Regions from separate parts of the Methylocystis heyeri genome, predicted to be linked through region 2. Evidence: predicted binding sites of a transcription regulator. Region 2 holds the regulator's gene; the other holds the start of a gene.
What was found. The regulator LexA, encoded in region 2, represses DNA repair genes until DNA is damaged. The targets are predictions, from matches to a motif close to TGTTCNNNNTGTGTTCNG.

Region 1 (10,216 bases), 340 kb from region 2:
TTCCGGTGATCTGCCGGGCGACGCTGAGGACGCGATAGACGGACTCGCCAATGGCGACGCGGCGGCCGACGATTTCCGGAGCTTCCCCGGACATGGGGAAAGGCGCGCAGACGGCGATCATTTCGCGGCCCTTATATCCATATGGATAAAAGGCTTCGATGTCGTGAATGGTTTCGTCCGGCATGGCTGCTCCTGCTCTCCTCAAAAGATAGACCTTTCCGATCCGCGGCGAGAAGCCTTTCCTGCCGCTCCGCTCAGGGCGCGCCCCAGAATTCGGGCCAGGCCTGGGACAGCCTGCCGCCGAGTCGCACCGGCGCGATCTTCTGCGCGAGGCCAGATCCGCCGATCTCGACAGCGACGCCGCAGAGCGTGGCTTCGCCCTGCGCCGGCTCGTAGCGGGCGCCGGGCGTCTTGCGGATGAAGCGCCGCAGCGGCTCCTCCTTGTCCATGCCGATCACGGAATCATAGTCCCCGGTCATGCCGGCGTCCGAAATATAGCCGGCGCCGTGGGGCAGGATCTGGCAGTCGGCGGTCGGGACATGGGTGTGGGTTCCGGCGACGAGCGAAGCCTTGCCGTCGACGAAATGCGCCATCGCCATTTTTTCGCTGGTGGTTTCGGCGTGCATGTCGATCATCGCCGCGTCGCAGGCGACCCCGAGCGGGCAGGCGGCGAGCTCCCGCTCGATGGCGGCGAAGGGATCGTCGAGCTGATCCATGAACACCCGGCCCTGGACATTGACGACCAGCACCTGCTGGCCGCGGGCGGCCGCGAAAAGATTGGCCCCGCGTCCCGGCGTGCCCGGCGGATAATTGACCGGCCGCAACAGGCGCGGCTGGCGTTCGATGAAGACCAGGGCTTCCCGCTGGTCGAAGGCGTGATTGCCGAGCGTCACGCAATCGGCTCCCGCCTGCAGCATTTCCTCGCAGATGGCCTCGGTGATGCCGAAGCCGCCGGCGGCGTTTTCGCCGTTGACGATGACGAAATCCAGCGCCCAGGACTCGCGCAGGCGCGGCAGGCGCGATTGCACGGCGGCGCGGCCGGCGCGGCCGACGACATCGCCGATGAACAGCAGGCGCAAGGGGGAGGCGGTCTCTTGGCTCATCTCTTCTCCAGAACTCATCCCAGCCCATAGCGCGCGGCGGCCTCCGGGGCAATTTTGCGGCCCGGGGATTGCTCATCGGTGCGTCATTCCTTAGGTGAAGCAGCTGCTGTAATCCAAAGGCAAATATGGGCGCCGCCTTAAATGACTAACGCCGTAGGCCTCTCCGGCCCTTCCGCCCAAAATACGGGCGCCTCGATCGATCGACCTTTCGTGCTGTTTGAAGACGGGCGCGACGAGGGGCGTTCCCTGTTGTTCGACGCGCCCGAGGAGATCATCGTCGCGCGCAGCGCAGCGGAGGTCGCGGAAGCGTTCTCGCGCATGGAGGCGGCCTCGCGGAGGGGACTGCATCTCGCCGGTTACGCCAGCTACGAACTCGGCTACGCCTTGGAGCCCAGGTTCCGGGCTCAGGCGACGCCTGCCTCGCCGACGCCGCTGCTGCTGTTCGGGGCCTTCAAAGCGCCGAAGCCCTACGTCCCGCCCGCCGGCGAGGAGGAGCCTGCGCAGATTGCGCTCCAGCCGGCCTGGAGCCGCGAGGAATACGCCGAGCGCTTCCAGAAATGCCGCGATTACATCTTCGCCGGCGATGTCTATCAGATCAATCTGACATTCCCGCTCTATGGCCGCTTCGACGGGGATCCGATGGCGCTCTATCGCGGGCTCCGCAAGCGTCAGCCGGTCGCCTATGGCGGCGTCGTGGCGCTCGGCGAGGAAACCGTCGTTTCGCTTTCGCCGGAAGTTTTCTTCGAGGCCAGGGGCCGCGACATCCGCGCCCGGCCGATGAAGGGCACCGCGCAGCGCGGCTTCATGCCGCTCGAGGACATGGCGCGGGCCAAATATCTCACCGAGGACGAGAAATCCCGGGCCGAAAACCTGATGATCGTCGACCTGCTGCGCAATGATCTCTCGCGCCTCGCAGAGGTCGGCTCGGTCAAGGTGGCGGATCTCTTTACGGTCCACACCTATCCGACCCTCCACCAGATGACCTCCGGCATCGAGGCGCGGCTGCGCGAGGGCGTGACGCTCAAAGACCTGTTCACCGGGCTTTTTCCCTGCGGCTCGGTCACCGGCGCGCCCAAAATACGAGCGATGGAGATCATCCGCGATCTCGAATGCGCGCCCCGCGGCGTCTACTGCGGCTCGCTCGGCGTCATCGCGCCCGACGGCGAAATCAGCTTCAATGTCGCGATCCGGACACTGACCATTTTCCCCGACCACAGCCTCGTCTGCAACGTCGGCTCGGCCGTGGTGGCGGATTCGAGGCCCCGCGAAGAGTATGACGAATGTCTGATCAAGGCGCGGTTCCTGACGGGGGCGTGAGCGGTTTCGGCCTCATCGAGACTCTCCTTTGGACGCCATCCGACGGCTTTTTCCTGCTCGACCTGCATCTCGGGCGGCTCGGCGATTCCGCGCGCAGGCTCGGGTTTTCGTTTGATCGGGCCGCTGCCCTGGCCGCGCTGATCGCGGCTGTCGAGGGTTTCTCCCAAGGCGCCGCCACTCCGCCCCAAGCCTTGCGCGTCCGCCTCGTGCTGCAGCAGGGCGGAGCGCTCGAGGTCGGCGCTGTCGCGATCGAGCCGGTTCCGCCGCAGACGGTCTGGCGGGTCGCCGTAGCAAGGGCCCGATTCGATTCGGGCCAGCCGCTCCTGGGCCACAAGACCACCCGGCGGGAGCTTTACGAGAGCGAGCTCGCCGCCTCCGGCGCCGACGAGGTTTTGTTCCTCAACGAGCGCGACGAGGTTTGCGAGGGCGCCCGCGCCAATGTCTTTCTGGAGCGGGGCGGGAAGCTGCTGACCCCGCCGCTTTCCTGCGGCCTGTTGCCGGGCACGCTGCGCGCCAATCTGCTCCGCGAGGGCAGGGCGAAGGAGGCGGTCCTGCGCCTTTCGGATTTCGAAGGCGCGGATTTCTTTATGGGCAATTCGGTGCGCGGGCTGGTGAGAGCAAGGCTCTATTAGAGCGTTTCCAGCCGAAGTGGATGCGTCCGCTCCCGAAAGTAGTCGGCGATTCGAGCGATATTCTCTACCGCACGAGGCGTGAATCGCAGCTTCACGCCTCAAATCGACCGAAGGCGGCGGCGACCTCTGCATCGGTAGCAAATTGACGCTGTTGGGCTTGCGCCAGCCCTTCGAGAACCTCGGCTAGATGCCCAAGGTCGATGTCCTCTGGCTCGCCTTCGCCTGTCTTTGCAAGCGCGAGCATGGCGCGGGCGATTTCGTCCTGCGCGGCCAATGGAAGAGAACGCACGGTCTCAAGAGCTCGGTCGAGCAGCTTTGTCATGCAAGAAATCTAGAACTTCCGAATGCAAAAAGAAAGGGGATGCTACCCGCGCAAGGAAAGATGTGCGGCCTTGCCTGTGCAGCGAGCTTTTCATTCTCCTGAATCCTTGCCAACGCCCGCCTACGCGAGGGTGGGAGCAGAGACGCTCTCGGAGCTCGGGCGCGGGCCTCAAATTTCAATCATCGTCTCCACAAAGCCCTCCGGATCGGCGCAGAATTCCTTGAGCAGCTTGAAATGGGAGGTCTCTCGCAGAGTGATGGGCGCGAGTTCGCGGCCGTTGAGGCCGACCAGCGCCGCGCCTCTATGCGCCATCAGCAGGGGAGAATGGGTCGCGAGGATCACCTGGCAGACGCCGGAATCCTCCATGCGGCGCAGGAGCTTGAGAAATGCGATCTGGCGTTCGGGCGACAGCGCCGATTCCGGTTCGTCCCAGATGTAAATGCCTTGTCGCTGACAACGCTCCTCGAAGAAACGCAAAAAGCCCTCGCCGTGCGAATGCGACAGGAAGTCCGGCGGCATGGCGCCCACGTCCAGCGCCGCGATGTCCAGATAACGCGCCACCGCATAGAAGCTTTCGGCGCGGAAGAACCAGCCGGTAGTGATTTTCGGCAACCAGCTCGCGCGCAATGCGTTCGCAAGCCTGCCGCCTTGCTTCTCTATGGCGCGAGAATGATCGACCGGCATATAGCCCTTGCCGCCGCCGGCGTCGTCATAGCCCGCCAGGGCGGCGATTCCTTCCAGCAGCGTCGATTTGCCGGTTCCGTTTTCGCCGACGATGATCGTCACCGGTCGGTCGAAGAAGAGTTCGAAATCCTTGCCGCGGAACAGCGGGAGGCAGAAGGGATAGGCGTTTTCGTCGGCGACGCGCTCGGGTTCGAGCCAGATGCGCTTGAGGTAGGGGGCTTTCAGCCCGATGTCACGCCGCCGCCGCACGGAGCCCTCTTTGGATCATGAGAACGCGCCTCTTATATTTTCAGCGAGGGAAAACGCATTGTCGGACCATCCGAGGTAACTGACATCAAGTGTTTCTCCCCCGAATATGCAACGAATAGTATCTGTCCAGAGCGATGGTCCATTCAGGTAAATAAGCTCGCAGTCTAGTCTTATCAGGGCTTTGGTGCTGGTAATGCGACCCCTGAACAGATTGATTGTAATACCGGCACGCCCGGAAGCGATAGCATCTAAAATTTCTGCGCATCTGTATATCGTCACAACACCCGGCTCTACAAATGCTCCAACGCGATCGGGGGTCTCATTGGTGTATTCGTCCAGCGTAATCTGATGTGCTCTAGCGTGCAGTCGACGCCAATTTTCTATGGTAAACCCGATGGATTCTTCAGTAACAATTATCTCGACCATAATTTGTTCAATGGACGGCGGTTCGATTTCGATCGATAAATACTGTCCATAGTCTTGGTCGAAACGTTCGGAGCAGGCGACACGAATCCCCGTTTGCGTGAACTGTTGCGCCCAGTTGAAGCAGAGTTCCGCCAGATGATTCATTGCAGCGCGCGTGGCCTCTGGAAGCACTCGTACGAGCGAGAGCGGATGTTGGGCGCGCGCCAAAGATAAAATGGATCGGCGTCGCAGCGCAACTCGTCTGATCGCCCCCACTGGCGCATTTCACTTCAAGCCTTTATGGCTTGGCCATGCCCGGCTTCCATAGACCTCACGCGGATTTCCATTCTCCCCTGCATCTGAAGGTCGAGCGGCTCTGTGTCGAGCGTGGCGGCCGGACGGTGCTGCGGGACATTTCCTTTGCGCTTTCGGGCGGAGAAACCCTGGTCGTGACCGGCCGCAACGGCGTCGGCAAATCGACCCTGCTGCGGGCGCTCGCGGGGCTGCTTCCGCTCCTTTCCGGAGCCGCCGTCCTCGAAGGCGCGGGCGAAGCCGAGTTTTCCGCGCAGGCTCATTATCTCGCCCATGCCGACGCTCTGAAGGCGCCTTTGACCGTGCTGGAGAATCTGGAATTCTGGGCGCGCTATCTCGACGCCGGCCATCCGGCTCAGAGCCTTTCGCCTTCCGCCGCGCTGGAGGCTGTCGGTCTGCCGCATGTCGCGCAGGCGCCGGTCGGCATATTGTCGGCGGGCCAGAAGCGCCGCGTCGCGCTGGCGCGCCTGTTGGTCGCCCATCGGCCGGTGTGGCTGCTGGACGAGCCGATGACCGCGCTCGACGCCGCCTCGCGCCGGCGCTTCGCCAAGGCGATGCAGGACCATTGCGCCCTCGGCGGAATCATCGTCGCCGCGACCCATGAGCCGCTGGGGATCGAGGAGGCGCGCTCCATGCCGCTGGGAGCCATGTCATGAGTTCGGAACTGAGCGCGCTTTTCATTCGGGAGCTGCGCATCGCCCGGCGCATCGGCGGTTCGGGCTCGATGGGCGTGGCGTTCTTCCTCACCCTCGTCGCCATCACGCCTTTCGCGGTGGGGCCTGATCCCAATCTGCTCGCCCGCATAGGGCCCGCCATGCTGTGGATTTCAGCGCTGCTCGCCAGCCTGCTCGGCCTCGACCGGCTGTTCCAGGCCGACGCCGAAGACGGCTCGCTAGATCTCCTGCATCTTTCGCAGGTTCCGCTGGAGCTTGCGGTGCTGGTCAAATGCGCGGCCCATTGGGCGACCGCGGGGCTTCCGCTGGTTCTCGCCGCGCCCTTGCTCGGCCTGATGCTGCAGCAGGACGGCGCCGCCCTGCTGGGCGTGGTGGCGAGCCTCGCCGTGGGCTCGCCGGCGCTGACTCTGATCGGCTCCATCGGGGCCGCAGCCACCGTCACCGTGCGACGCGGCGGGCTGCTGATGGCGCTTCTGGTCTTGCCGCTCGCCATTCCGGTTTTGATCTTCGGGGTCTCCGCCGCCAACGCCGCCGCGGGCGGAACCGTGCCCTTCCTCACCCCCTTCGCCATTCTCGGCGCGATCACCCTCGTCGCGCTGGCGCTTTGCCCCTTCGCCGCGGCGGCCGCGCTGCGCCAGCTGTAGGAAAGACTTCGGATCGGGTTTGTTCGCATATTGTTCTTGCGGGAGACTTTTGCCCGGGCTAAGTTTCATGCGCCGATTTCGTTGTTTTTCTTTGCTTGCTGGAGCGCGCGTCATGGTCGTCAGGGTCGCAACCGTCGCTTTCGAGGGGATCGAGGCCAAACCCGTCGACGTCCAGGTGCAGATCGCCAACGGCAATGTCGTTTTCACTCTGGTGGGGCTCGCCGACAAAGCGGTGGCCGAATCGCGCGAGCGGGTGAGGGCGGCGCTCGTCGCGGCCGGGCTCGCCCTGCCGGCAAAACGGATCACGGTGAATCTCGCGCCCGCCGACATGCCGAAAGAGGGAAGCCATTACGACCTGCCCATCGCGCTGGGCGTGATGGCCGCGATCGGCGCCATTCCCGCCGACGCGCTCGAAGGGTTCACGGTTCTGGGGGAATTGGCGCTCGACGGAACCCTGACCCCGGTCGCGGGCGTTCTGCCGGCCGCCGTCGCCGCCAATATGCGCAATCACGGCCTCATCTGCCCGGCCGCCTGCGGGCCGGAGGCCGCCTGGGCGTCCGGGGATATGGAAGTCATCGCGCCGCGGTCGCTGGTCCAGCTCGTCAATCATTTCAAGGGAACGCAAGTCCTGTCGAGGCCGACGCCGGCGGTGAGGCCGCCCGCGCTGGACATGCCCGATCTCGCCGACGTGAAGGGTCAGGAGAGCGCCAAGCGCGCCTTGGAGATCGCGGCGGCGGGCGGACACAATCTGCTGATGAACGGCCCGCCCGGCGCCGGCAAATCCATGCTGGCGGCGAGGCTGCCCTCGATCCTGCCGCCGCTCACGCCGCAGGAGCTGCTGGAAGTCTCCATGATTCACTCCGTCGCAGGGCAGATCGCGGGCGGCGAGCTGACCGACCGACGTCCCTTCCGCGCGCCGCACCACTCCGCCTCCATGCCGGCCCTGGTCGGCGGCGGCGCCCATGCGAGGCCCGGAGAAATATCGCTCGCCCACAACGGCGTACTGTTCCTCGACGAGCTGCCCGAGTTCAACACCCAGGCGCTCGACAGTCTTCGTCAGCCTCTGGAGACCGGGGAGGTGGCCATCGTCCGCGCCAATCACCGCGCGATCTACCCGGCGCGCTTCCAGCTCGTGGCCGCGATGAACCCCTGTCGCTGCGGCCATGCGCTCGATCCGGGCTTCGCCTGCAAGCGCCAGCCCAACGAGCGTTGCGCGGCCCAATATCAGGCGCGGCTTTCGGGACCGCTGCTCGACCGCTTCGATCTCCAGATCGAAGTCGCCGCAGTGACCGCCGCCGATCTGGTTCTGCCGCCTCCGGCGGAAGGCTCGCGGGAGGTCGCGGCGCGGGTCGCCGCGGCGCGGGAAATCCAGCGCGCGCGCTACGCCTCCCTCGGGCGGGAGAACGTCACGACCAACGCGGCCGCCCCGGCCAATGTCATCGAGAGCGTCGCAAGGCTCGACGCCGGCGGAACGGCCCTGATCAGAGACGCCTCGGAGCGCTTCGGCCTCACCGCGCGAGGCTTCCACCGCGTGCTCAAGCTCGCGCGCACAATCGCCGATCTCGAAGCGAGCGAGGCGGTTTCCCGCCCGCATCTCGCCGAGGCCCTCGCTTATCGCTCCGGCCTCACGGGAATGCGGCGGGCCGCGTAATCGAGCGATCCTGACCGGGAGCGGACGGCGCTTGGGCGAACCGCGGTCGCGTGGGACGCGGATCCGCAGCGCGCGGACGAATTTTTAACGGCGTCGATCTAGACCCGTTTCTCCTCGCAGGGATATGGCGTCATGTCGTCGAGCGCGTTGCTGATCGCTCTTCTCGTCTTTGGGCTCGTCCTGGCGGCCGCAGGCCTCGGGGCGGCTTTATCCGCGTTCCGCAAGCGCCGGCACGCCATGGAGGCGGAAATCGAGACCCTGCGCGACGAGATATGGGAGCTGCGCGCGGCGTCGGCGGCGCGCGACAAGGCCGAAGCCGCGAGCCGGGCGAAGTCCCGCTTTCTCGCCACGGTCAGCCATGAAATCCGCACCCCCCTGAACGGGATTCTCGGCCTGGCGCAATTGCTGTCGATGACGCAGCTGGAGGCCGAGCAGGCGAGCTATGTCGAGGCGATCGGGGATTGCTCGCGCGCGCTGGCGCGGCTGATCGACGACATATTGGATTTTTCCAAAATCGAGGCGGGCAAGCTGGAGCTGCGAATCGAACCCTTCGGCCTTACGCAGCTCGTCGAGAGCGTGGTCGAGCTGCTTGCTCCCCGGGCCCACGGAAAGAACCTGGAGATCTCCAGCTTCGTTTCGGCCGATGCGCCGGAGCGCATTTTGGGCGATCAGGCCCGGTTGCGGCAGGTTTTGATAAATCTCGTGGGCAATGCGGTAAATTTCACCGAAAAAGGCGGGGTCGCGGTTCGAGTCGTCGCCGAATCGCCGGATGTCCTGCGCTTCGAGGTGGAGGATACCGGACCCGGCGTGCCAGCCTCGGCCCGCAAGCTCATCTTCGAGGAGTTCGAACAGGGCGACGGTTCCGCCACGCGAAGCCAGGGCGGCACGGGCCTCGGACTGGCGATCTCCCGGCGGCTGGTCGAGCGTATGGGGGGCGAACTGCAGATCGCCGCCACCTCGCCGCGAGGAACGGTGTTCGCCTTTCGTCTGCCGGCCGTCGCCGAGACGGGAAAGCCGGGTGAAAATCGGCGCCGGCTGCCGAAGCAGAGACGCGTTCTCATCGTCTCCGAAAGCCGTTTCGAGGCGCCTTTCCTCGCGCGATATTTGTGCGAGGCCGGAGCGTCCGCGCGCATCGTCTCCAGGGAAGAGGCGATGACGCTGCTCAGCTCCGAAGCGAATGGATATGACGACGCCATAGTCGACTGCGCCTTCGGAGAAGAGGCCACCAAGTCCTTGGCGCGTGCAGCCCGCGCGGGCGGCGCGGCGCGGGTCTTTCTTTTGTTTTCCCCGTTCGAGCGGCGCGCTTTCGGAGAGGCCGCGCTCGGCGATTTCGACGGCTGGCTGGTCAAGCCGGTGCGGGCGTCTTCGTTGATCGAACGACTCGCGGATGCGACGCCGCCGGGGGCGGCGCCGAGACCCGCCGCGCCGGAGCCGTGCCTTGCAGGGCTCCATGTCCTGCTTGCGGAGGACAACGACATCAACGCCCTCATCGCGGTCCGCCATCTCAATGCGCTCGGCGCCATGATCACACGCGCCGAAAACGGCGCGCGCGTGGTGGAATTGGCCGCAGCGGCCATCGAGGGAGCCGTAGCCCGTTACGGCGTGATCCTCATGGATCTTTTCATGCCGGAACTCGACGGCCTGGAGGCGACCAAGCGGATTCGTCGCGCCGAGGCTCGGGCAGGGGCCCCCCGCACGCCGATCCTCGCGTTGACCGCGACCGCGCTCGAGGAGGACTTGCGCGCGGCGAAGGTCGCGGGCGTCGACGCGACGCTGACGAAGCCGGTCGAATTCGCAAAGCTCGCCGATACGATTCGAGCGTTGCGAGAAGCCGCTCCTCCCAAATTCGAAATGCGCGGAAAGTCGTAATCAGGACGACCGAAGCTCCGTCACAAAAACTTTGCCGCGAGGTGATCTATCCGTCGCGTCGGCTATCCGTCGGCGCCCGTGCGGAGAACCTCGAGCCATGTGGGCCATAAATCTGAACGCTGGACGCAACATCGTCGCCGGCGCATTTCCCGCCTTCCAGCCGAAATCGAAAAAGCGGCGCAGCCCGCTGCAGGGGTCGATTGCGCAGGTCGGCGCCATGGAAGTTCGGCTCGCCGCAACAAGGAAAGAAATACGCAAGGCGCAGCGGCTGCGATTCAAGGTGTTTTTTGGCGAGGGCGGCGCCGTCGCCGACGCAAAGACCAAGCTCACCCGCCGCGACGCGGATCGTTTCGA
Region 2 (10,216 bases):
GGTTTTGGCGCGCGCCTTGAGGCCGGACATGGCGGCGAGCAATTGCGCCTTCCTGCCCTCGTCGAGCTTGGCCGCGATCTCGGGCCCGCCCTTGAGATAGGGCAGGGTGTCGATCAAGGCCGCAAACAGCTCCGCGTCGTCCATGGCGCGCATGAAATGGCCGTTCATGTTCTCGAGCTTCACGAAGTCGAAGCGCGCGGGCGAGCGGTGCACCTGGGCGAGATCGAAAGCCTCGATCAGCTCGTCGCCGGTGAAGAACTCCTTGTCGCCCTGGCTCCAGCCCAGCCGCGCGAGGTAATTTCTCAAGGCGGCCGGCAGGTAGCCCATCTCGCGATAGGCGTCGACCCCGAGCGCGCCGTGGCGTTTCGAGAGCTTGGCGCCGTCGGGCCCGTGGATCAGCGGAATATGCGCGAAGGCGGGGGTCTCCCAGCCGAGGGCTTCATAAATCAGCTTCTGCCGGGCCGCATTGGTGAGATGGTCGTCGCCCCGGATGATCTGGGTGACGCCCATGTCGTGATCGTCCACCACCACGGCGAGCATATAGGTCGGCGCGCCGTCCGAGCGCAGCAGGACGAAATCGTCCATGTCCTTGTTGGGGAATACCACGCGTCCCTGAACCGCGTCCTCGATCACGGTCTCGCCGTCGCGCGGGGCCTTGAGGCGAATGACGGGCGCGACGCCCACGGGCGCCTCGGAAGGATCGCGGTCGCGCCAGCGGCCGTCGTAACGCGGCGGCCGGCCTTCGGCCCGCGCTTTCTCGCGCATTTCCTCGAGCTCCTGCGCCGAAGCCCAGCAGCGATAGGCCGCGCCCTTGGCCAGCAGCTCCTCGGCGACCTCGCGATGCCGCGGCGCCCGCGCGAACTGATAGATCACCTCGCCGTCCCAATGGAGCCCGAGCCAGCGCAGGCCGTCGAGGATCGCCTCCATCGCCTCTTTGGTCGAACGTTCGCGGTCGGTGTCCTCGATCCGCAGCAGCATTTTTCCGCCGCGCTTGCGCGCATAGAGCCAGTTGAAGAGCGCCGTGCGCGCCCCGCCGATGTGGAGGAAGCCGGTGGGGGAAGGAGCGAAACGAGTGACGACCTGTTGCGACATTTAGGAACCAGACTGGACCGGGAGAAGAACGGCGGAAAAGCCGGCTCTCGCCGGCGCGGCGCGTTGTAACATGGGCCGGCCGGCTTTTCGAGCCGGTCTCGCCCGTAAGGCGAGAGCGAACGAGCGGCTGAGCCAGGCGGCGCCGTTTGTCCGGCTTGTCCCGGCCATGACGGCCCTGCGGAGCGCGCCCAAAGCCCTTGGATTCCAGATGGGCGCAGCCTAATCTCGGCGTGGATTGGCCTTCCCCGGGAAAGGCGCAGCGATTACAGGTGGCTCCATCGCTGGTTTGACGCAGCAGATCGCCAAAATTGGACATGGGGCCCTGGGCCGCGTGGGGCAGGGGCGCGGGCCGGTCTTCGGCGCGCTGGCGCTGCGTCTGCGAGCGGCCTTGAGCGCCGCCTATGAAAAAGAATCAGCCCTGCGCCGACCTTTCCTCTGGACTCCGGTCGCAGCCGGCGCCGGCGCTCTTCTGTATTTCGCAGCGGAGCACGAACCCTCGCTTCCCGTCGCGCTGGCGCTTTTCGCTCTATTGGCCTTCGGCGCCTGGCGCACCCGCGCCAATCCGCGCTTTCATCTTCCTCTCCTGCTGCTCGCCTGCGTCTGTGGCGGGTTTTTCTCGGCGGTCTGGCGCGCGGCTCGGGTCGACGCGCCCATCGTCCCGCGCACCGGCGTCGGCCAGCTCACCGGCTATGTCGAGGAGCTCGATCTGCGCCGCGGCGGGGCGCGATTCGTTCTGCGCGTGGCCAGTGCTGAGGGGCTGCCCGGCGACGCGGCGCCTACGCGCGTCCGTCTGACGACGCGGGGCGAACCCGATTTCAAGGCGGGCGATTTCATCGCGCTCAAGGCGCGCCTGCTGCCGCCGGCTCACGCCTCGCTGCCCGGCTCCTACGACTTCGCCCGGGACGCATATTTCATGGGCATAGGCGCGGTCGGCAGCGCATTAGGGCGCATCGAGACCATGCCGCCGCCCGACCCCGCGCCCGTCTCGCTGCGTTTCGGCGCCGCCATCGACCGGGCGCGGAACGCCCTGGCGCTGAGGGTCTACAACGCCCTCGAGGGCGACGTCGGCGCCATCGCCGCCGCCATGGTCACGGGCAAGAGGGATTTCCTTTCCGAAAACGCCAAAGAGCTGATCAGGCGCGCGGGCATTTTCCATATCGTCACCATTTCCGGCGTCCAGATGTCGCTCGTCGCGGGAATTTTCTTCGTCGGCCTGCGCCGCATCCTGTCCCTGTCGCAGACGCTAGCGCTCCACTACCCGATCAAGAAATGGGCGGCGGCGCTCGCGATTGTGGGCGCAGCGGTCTACGACATCTTCACCGGCTCGCGGGTCGGCACGGAGCGCGCCCTGGTCATGACCCTCGCGATGCTCCTCGCCGTCCTGCTGGATCGCGCCGCCTTCTCGATGCGCAACCTCGCCTGGGCCGCATTCTTCGTGGTGATGTTCGAACCCGAGGCATTGCTGGGCGCGAGCTTCCAGCTCTCCTTCGCTGCGGTCGCCGCCCTGATCGCGGTCTATGAGGCGAAAGCCGATGTGCGCAATCTCGACCGCGAGCGCGCCGGCGACGTCTCCGTCCTTTCTCCGCGCCCTGCGCAGGAATACTGGCTCGCCCGGCTCAAACGCGGGCTGCTGCTCGGGCCCGGCGCCGCGTTGTTCGCCACCTTCTGCGCCACCTCCGCGACCGCCTCCTTCATGGCCAACGACTTCCATGAGATCAGCCCCTATGTGCTGGTCGGAAACCCGCTCACGCTCGCGATCATCGAATTTTTCGCGGTGCCGGCGGCTTTGCTCGGGGCGGCGCTCTACCCGCTCGGCCTCGACGGGCTGGTGTGGAGCTATCTCGGCCTCGGGATCGACCTCGTGGTCGCCATCGCAAAACTCATCGGCTCGGCGCCCGGCGCCAGCCTGCCGGTGAAAAGCTTCGCGCCCTGGGCGATCTTCCTGCTCGCCCTCGCTATGCTCTTCATGGTGCTCTGGCGCAGCTGGACGCTGCGCGCCTTCGCATTGCCGCTCGCTCTGCTCGGTCTCCTCGGCGCCTCCAGCGGCCCTGGGTTCGACCTCGCAGTGGCGCCGAGCGGAGAATCAGCGGCCGTGCGTCTGCCGGAAGGCGGCCTTGCGCTGCTGGGATCAAAACCCGGCGCCTTCGCGGCCGAGCAATGGCTGCGCGCCGACGCCGATTCTCGCGCGCCGGGTGACGCCCGCGGCGGCGTCTCCTGCGACAGCTACGGCTGCGTCGCCCGCGCCATCGACGGTAGATTCGTCGTCCTCGTCGAGAAGCGGGCTGCGTTGATCGAAGATTGCGCCAAGGCCGCAATTGTCGTGACGCCGCTCTATGCGCCTTCCGGGTGCGACGCGCCGGTCGTCATAGACCGCCGGAAACTCGAAGAAACCGGCGCGGTCGCCCTGCGCCTGAAGCCGTCGGGGGTCGAATGGTCGACGGGGCGAAGCCGCGGCGAGGATCGGCCATGGTCCAAACCGCCCCCGGGGCATAAGATTTTCACGCCGCCGCCCGAGCCCAATGCGGGCGGAGACGGGGAGGCAGCGGATTTCGAGGAGTAGGGAGTCTACCCGGGGCGTTATCCCCCCTTGACGTGACGGGGAGGGTCGCCGCGAAGCGGCGGGGTGGGGCGATTTCCACTGCAATTTACACTATTTAACCCCCACCCGACCCGGCTCCGCCGGGCCACCCTCCCCGCCGCAAGGGGGAGGGATGGGGAGCCCCACGTTCCATGGTGCTTCCCTTCATTCGGCGGGACCCCCAAACCTCAATAACGCCGCACCAGGCTGATCAGCTTGCCCTGGATGCGCACGCGGTCAGGACCGAAGATACGGGTCTCATAGGCCGGATTGGCCGCCTCCAGCGCAATCGAAGCCCCGCGCTTGCGCAGGCGCTTCAGCGTCGCTTCCTCGTCGTCGATCAGCGCGACGACGATGTCGCCGCTCTCGGCCTGGTCCTGTTTCTTGATGACGACCGTATCGCCGTCGAGGATGCCGGCCTCGATCATCGAGTCGCCGCGCACCTCGAGCGCGAAATGCTCGCCGTTCGAAAGCAGATCGGGCGGCAGGCTGATGGTGTGGCTGCGCGACTGGATCGCCGAAATCGGCGTGCCGGCGGCGATGCGTCCCATCACCGGAATCGCAACCTGCTGATTCTCGTTGTTCTCCTCGCGCTCCTGCAAAGGGCGCACGCGGCCGAGGCTGCCCTCGATGACATTGGGCGAGAATTTGCGCGCCCGGTTCGGCGCCGAAGGAGTGGAGGACTCTGGAAGGCGGAGCACCTCCAGGGCGCGGGCGCGGTTGGGCAGGCGGCGTATGAAACCGCGCTCCTCGAGTGCGAGGATCAGGCGATGGATGCCGGATTTGGAGCGCAGATCGAGCGCGTCCTTCATCTCGTCGAAGGAGGGAGGCACGCCGGTCTCTTTGAGGCGTTCGTTAATGAAACGCAGGAGATCGCTCTGCTTTCGCGTCAACATCGGCTTTTTGCCCCCGGGAGCGGCAGTCGGACCATTTTCGGGCTCCGCCGGGCGGAACTATGGCCGCCGCTCATAAACAAATCATGAACGCAAGCATAGACGTTCCTGCTGCGTTCCGCAACGCGCTTCAGTTGCTGGTATAGTTAAAATTGATCGGCGCGATCAGGCCGCGCGGCGGCGGGGGGAAAGGCGCGGCGCGGCGAACGCTCGCCACGGCGGCGGCGTCGAGATCGGGCAGGCCGCTGGATTTGTAGACGGAGACCCCGGTTAGATTGCCCTTGATGTCGACCCGGAAGAGGACCACCCCGTTTCCCTTGAGACGATTGGTCGTGACCCGCTCGGGCACATGCATGCCCGGCATGATCATGCCCCACAGAATGGAAAGATAGGTGGAGTTGGCCTTGCCGCCCGACACCGGCGAGGCCTTGGCCGCGCCGCTGAACATATATTGCGGGGCAGGGTCTGGGTCGGTCAATTGCTCGGCCAGGGATTTTGCGCCCTTTCGGGTCTCGGCCTGGGTTTGGGCGGTCGATTCGTTTTCTGGCGGCCGCTGCTGGTCGATGTCGGCCTGTTCGATCGTTTCGGCGTCGGGCCTGTCCTCGGCGTTTTTCAAGGCCGCGGTCTTGTCCGAGACCTCTCTGGCCGCTTCCTCGGTCTCGCTGGTCTGTTTTTGAGGCTCGGGCTTCTGCGCCGCCTGGGCGGTGCGCGGCGCCTTGCTTTGGGCCCTGGTCTCGGCGTCCTGCGCCTTTCGCTCGACGGTCTCCTTGTTCGGCGCCCGCGGCGCGTCGGTGGCGGGCTCTTCATAATAGGAGGACTGCTTGGGCTCGGGTTTCTGCTCCTCGGGCTTTGGTTCCGGCTTCGGCTGCTCCTCGGGCGGGGGCGGGGGCTCCGGCGCCGGCGGCTCGACGATCACCTCGACGGGAGTCTCCACGGCCTGCATGTCGCGCGGCGTGAGGATCGCGTCGAGAAGGACCAGCGCCGCCAGCACGGCGAGGTGGCAAAGAAGCACGACGCCCAGAATGGCGCCAAAGCGCCTGCGCGGCGGCTCCACGAACTGGGCCGGTTCGATCAGGCGCTGGAGGGCGTCGCTTTCAGAAGCCACGGCTAGACGGCTCCGCAGGACCGCGACGACCGATAAGAAAGAACTTTAACTTCAACAGAGATATTTTTTATAATCATAGTCTTATATCTCATAGCTGATGTTTCAGTTTAGCTTGAGAGCCGGCTCGCTCCGATCCCGGCGGGCTCGCGCGCCGGCCCTCAACCCTTCAGGCTGATCCGATCGTCCTGGCCGAAGTGACCGGGAACGAAGGCGTCGAAGGCCGCCCAGAACAGGCTTCTCAGCTCGTCCCGCTCCATCATGGCCTCGTGCCGGGCGCCGGGTATGTCGACCAGCGTCGCGATGTCGAGCCTCTGGGCGAAGCGCTCTATCGCGGGGGTCGAAACGATCTCGTCCCTGCCGCAGGTGATCAGCAGGGTGGGCGTCTTCCAGCGTCTCGGATAGTCGAGGTCGATAAAACGCGCCATCTGTCGGAAAGCGGCGTTGACCCAGCCTATGGTGGGATCGCCGATCCCGAGATTGGGCTCCCGGGCGAGCACGCCGGCGTTGCGGGTGAAGCGATCGCGATCCGACGTCAGCTTGTTGCCCTCGAAAGTGAGACAGAACACCGGCGGCTTGCCGGGCCCGGCGATCAGGTCCGGTTCGTCGCCGCCGAGCGAAAGCGTGGCTTCGCCGCCGCCGGGAATGAACATCGCGCCGAGCCCGAGCATGTCCAGTGTATTGGCGAATATCCGCGAGGCGACGGGAAAACGGAGCCCGTAGAGGTCGATCATCGGGGCGGTGACGACGAGGCGGGCGAATTGCGCGTCGCCGTCGTGGGCCTTCTCGAACAATATCGCCCCGCCCATGGAATGAGCGAGGGCGAACCAGGGCCGCGGACAGCCGAGCAGGCTCATCTTGAACAGAAAGGCGTCGAGGTCGCGCTGATATTGGGCGAAGTCGTCGATATGGCCCTTGCGCGCATTGGAGAGCTCGCGCTCAGAGCCGCCCTGGCCGCGCCAGTCCAGCGTCACGACCTCGAACCCGCGCAGCGTCAGGTCGTGGATGGTCTCGAAATATTTCTCGATGAATTCGGCGCGCCCCTGAAACAGCGCGACGGTTCCGCGCGGGGCCTGCTGGGGTGTGAAGCGCGCCATGCGCAGGACGGCGCCGTCGGCGGCGTTCAGGGGATAAAGCCTCGCCCCCGGAGGGATTGGATTATCCGGCGTAGCCACCAGTTCGATCATTCCTCGGCTCCGATTGGCAGCGGGCCCCCCGAGGCCCGCCTGCCTTTAAGGCGGGGCTCCTTCTACCACAGGCCGCGCGGAAATCGCTGCTCAAAGCCGAGGGCCTCTTGCAGGAGCAAAAAGGCTTCCCAAATCTTTTTTGCGCGGGCCGCAACGGACGCGCTTTCGGGCGGAGCCTCCCGGGGAATCCAGAGAGACCGTCCAGAAAACTCGATCATGTCGCTTCAAACGGAGGATATGCAATGCGCGCTTTCGATCTTTCCCCCCTGTTCCGCCAGACGGTTGGATTCGACCGCATGCTCGACACGCTGACCCAGAGCGGAGGCTTCGAGCCTGCGCCCAACTACCCGCCCTACAATATCGAGAGGACCGGCGAAAACGCCTATAAAATAACGCTCGCGGTCGCGGGCTTTCCCCGCGAGGACCTCTCTATCGAGACGCGGGAGAACACCCTGACCATCCGCGGCGCCCAGAAGCCGGCTCCGGCCGATTCGAGCCGCGAGTTCCTGCATCAGGGAATCGCGGCGAGAGCCTTCGAACGACGCTTCCAACTCGCCGACCATGTGGTTGTGACGGGGGCGGCTCTCGAGAACGGCCTGCTGCACGTCGAACTCGTGCGCGAGATACCGGAAGCCAAGAAGCCGCGCCGCATCGACATCGCGACGCCGAGAAACGCGGCTGCGCAAGCGTTCGAGGCGAAACCCGTCGAGGTGCAGGCGGCCTGATCTGCGTATTCATATAAGGAGAGGCGCCGAAAGGCGCCCTCCGCGACTGCGTCCAACCCCGTCCCGCGACGGGGTTTTCTCTTTTTATCGGGGCGCGGGGCCGCAGTTCCGGGCCTCCCGCGCGCGCGCGAAGGCGAATCGACTTGTTTTCCCGCCAAAAATCCGATTAGTCCCCCTCCGTTCCGCGCAAAAGCACGAATTTGGCCCAGCTTTCGGCTTGCTTGTGCGGCGTCTTTAAATCTGGCAAGAATATGCCCTCACGAATGGTCAGCCATTCTGACCATTCGGAGACGCAAGGCCCCGTCACGTCTGTCGCATGTTCGCTCGGAGCGGAGCGGCCAGCGATCTTCCGCCGCCGCAAAGCGGGACGGAAGGCGCCGCCCGCGAAAGCGCGGCCGTCACATGAACGGGGGAGAGGTTTTCGGCTTTTTCTTCGGGAGCGCCCGCAAAGGACGTGGCTTCCCGGAGGCGCCGCGCAAGATGCTTGGGGGTTGGGTCGGAGCATGGCTTTTGCAGATGAGCGCCGAGACGCCGGCCTCCGCATGGGAGACGCTGATATGACTGCTATCGACGGACGCGATCCGCTGTTGCCGAAGGCGGAGGGTCTTTACGACCCCGCGAAGGAGCACGACTCCTGCGGCGTCGGCTTCGTCGCCAATCTTCACAACGCCAAAAGCCACGAAATCGTGAAGATGGGCCTGCAGATCCTGCTGAATCTCGATCACCGCGGCGCGGTGGGCGCGGACCCCAAGCTCGGCGACGGCTGCGGCATTCTCGTCCAGATCCCGCATCAGTTCTTCTTCGAGGAGACGGTCAAGCTCGGAATCGCCCTTCCGGCGATGGGTGAATACGCCATCGGCCAGTTCTTCCTGCCGAGGGACCCCGACATCCGCGCCAAGGCGCGCGCCAGCGTCGAGAACGCGGTCAAGGCCGAGGGCCTCGTCGTCCTGGGCTGGCGCGATCTTCCGGTCGATTCGAGCGACCTCGGCGACGCCGTGCGCGCGGTCGAGCCGTTCCATGCGCAGATTTTCGTCGGCCGTGGTTCGGCCGTGGCGGACGAGACCGATTTCGAACGCCGCCTTTATCTGGCGCGCAAGGTCTCCTCCAATGAAATCTACGCCCTCGGACCGCAGGGCAGGGAGCATTATTCCGTCTCGATGTCCTCCCGCACCATCGTCTACAAGGGCATGGTGCTGGTGAGCCAGCTCGGCGAATACTTCCGCGACCTCAAGGACGAGCGCTTCATCTCGGCCCTGGCGCTGGTGCACCAGCGTTTTGCGACCAACACTTTCCCGTCCTGGCGCCTCGCGCATCCCTATCGTTTCGTCGCCCACAACGGCGAGATCAACACCCTGCGCGGCAATCTCAACTGGATGGCGGCGCGGCAGGCCTCGGTGGCCTCGCCGCTTTTCGGCGAAGGCATCACCAAGCTGTGGCCGATATCCTATGAGGGGCAGTCCGACACGGCCTGCTTCGACAACGCGCTCGAATTCCTGGTGCGGGGCGGCTATTCGCTCGCCCATGCGGTGATGATGCTCATTCCCGAGGCATGGTCCGGCAATCCGCTCATGGACGAGCGCCGCAAGGCTTTCTACGAATATCACGCCGCCCTGATGGAGCCCTGGGACGGCCCCGCCGCCATGGCTTTCACCGATGGGCGCCAGATCGGCGCCACGCTCGACCGCAACGGCCTGCGTCCGGCGCGCTATCTCGTCACCGACGACGGGCTGGTGGTCATGGCCTCCGAAATGGGCGTTCTGCCTATTCCGCAGCAGAAGATCGTCAGCAAATGGCGCCTGCAGCCGGGCAAGATGCTGCTGGTCGATCTCGAAAAAGGCCGCATCGTCTCCGACGACGAGATCAAATCCTCTCTGACCTCTTCTCATCCCTATCGCGAGTGGCTGGAGCGCACCCAGCTCGTGCTCGAGGATCTGAAGCCGGTGGAGGCGCGGATTTCGCGCACCGACGTCTCGCTGCTCGACCGCCAGCAGGCCTTCGGCTACACTCAGGAAGAACTCGACCTGCTCGTCTTCCCGATGGCCGTCACCGGCCAGGAGGCTGTGGGCTCGATGGGCACGGACACGCCCCTGGCGCCGCTCTCCGACAAGGAGAAGCTGCTCTACACCTATTTCAAGCAGAACTTCGCCCAGGTGACCAACCCGCCGATCGACCCGATCCGCGAGGAGCTCGTGATGAGCCTGGTCTCCTTCATCGGTCCGCGTCCGAACATCCTCGATCACGAGGGCTCGGCGAAGAAGAAGCGGCTGGAAGTCCGCCAGCCCATCCTCACCAGCGCCGACCTCGAGAAAATCCGCAGCATCGGCGCCATAGAAGACAGTTTCGACACCAAGACGCTCGACTTCACCTACGACGCCGACAAGGGCGCCGAGGGCCTCGACGAAGCGCTGCGGCGGCTGTGCGAACGCGCCGAAGAGGCCGTGAACGGCCGCTACAACATCATCATCCTGTCCGACCGCATGGTGGGCCCGGATCGCGTGCCGATTCCGGCGCTGCTCGCCACCGCCGCCGTGCATCATCACCTGATCCGCAAGGGACTCCGCACCTCCGTGGGTCTCGTGGTGGAGACCGGCGAGGCGCGCGAGGTGCATCATTTCGCCTGTCTCGCGGGCTACGGCGCC

Region 1: a site for LexA is predicted at 6,363-6,380, ahead of H2LOC_RS06335 (YifB family Mg chelatase-like AAA ATPase). Genes of this name have one in related genera too.

Annotation. Positions count from the first base shown of each region.
Region 1 is NZ_CP046052.1:1,413,497-1,423,712, reverse strand. It holds gene H2LOC_RS06380 (hypothetical protein) at 1-184, opposite strand, end outside; gene H2LOC_RS06375 (TIGR00282 family metallophosphoesterase) at 255-1,079, opposite strand; gene H2LOC_RS06370 (aminodeoxychorismate synthase component I) at 1,245-2,420, shown strand; gene H2LOC_RS06365 (aminotransferase class IV family protein) at 2,384-3,052, shown strand; gene H2LOC_RS06360 (hypothetical protein) at 3,144-3,374, opposite strand; gene H2LOC_RS06355 (AAA family ATPase) at 3,543-4,307, opposite strand; gene H2LOC_RS06350 (hypothetical protein) at 4,323-4,877, opposite strand; gene ccmA (heme ABC exporter ATP-binding protein CcmA) at 5,024-5,680, shown strand; gene ccmB (heme exporter protein CcmB) at 5,677-6,342, shown strand; gene H2LOC_RS06335 (YifB family Mg chelatase-like AAA ATPase) at 6,455-7,993, shown strand; gene H2LOC_RS06330 (ATP-binding protein) at 8,126-9,862, shown strand; gene olsB (l-ornithine N(alpha)-acyltransferase) at 9,960-10,216, shown strand, end outside.
Region 2 is NZ_CP046052.1:1,070,448-1,080,663, reverse strand. It holds gene gltX (glutamate--tRNA ligase) at 1-1,092, opposite strand, end outside; gene H2LOC_RS04795 (ComEC/Rec2 family competence protein) at 1,424-3,652, shown strand; gene lexA (transcriptional repressor LexA) at 3,859-4,566, opposite strand; gene H2LOC_RS22060 (TonB family protein) at 4,694-4,918, opposite strand; partial or broken gene H2LOC_RS22055 (hypothetical protein) at 5,448-5,654, opposite strand; gene H2LOC_RS04780 (alpha/beta fold hydrolase) at 5,827-6,852, opposite strand; gene H2LOC_RS04775 (Hsp20 family protein) at 7,095-7,577, shown strand; gene gltB (glutamate synthase large subunit) at 8,135-10,216, shown strand, end outside.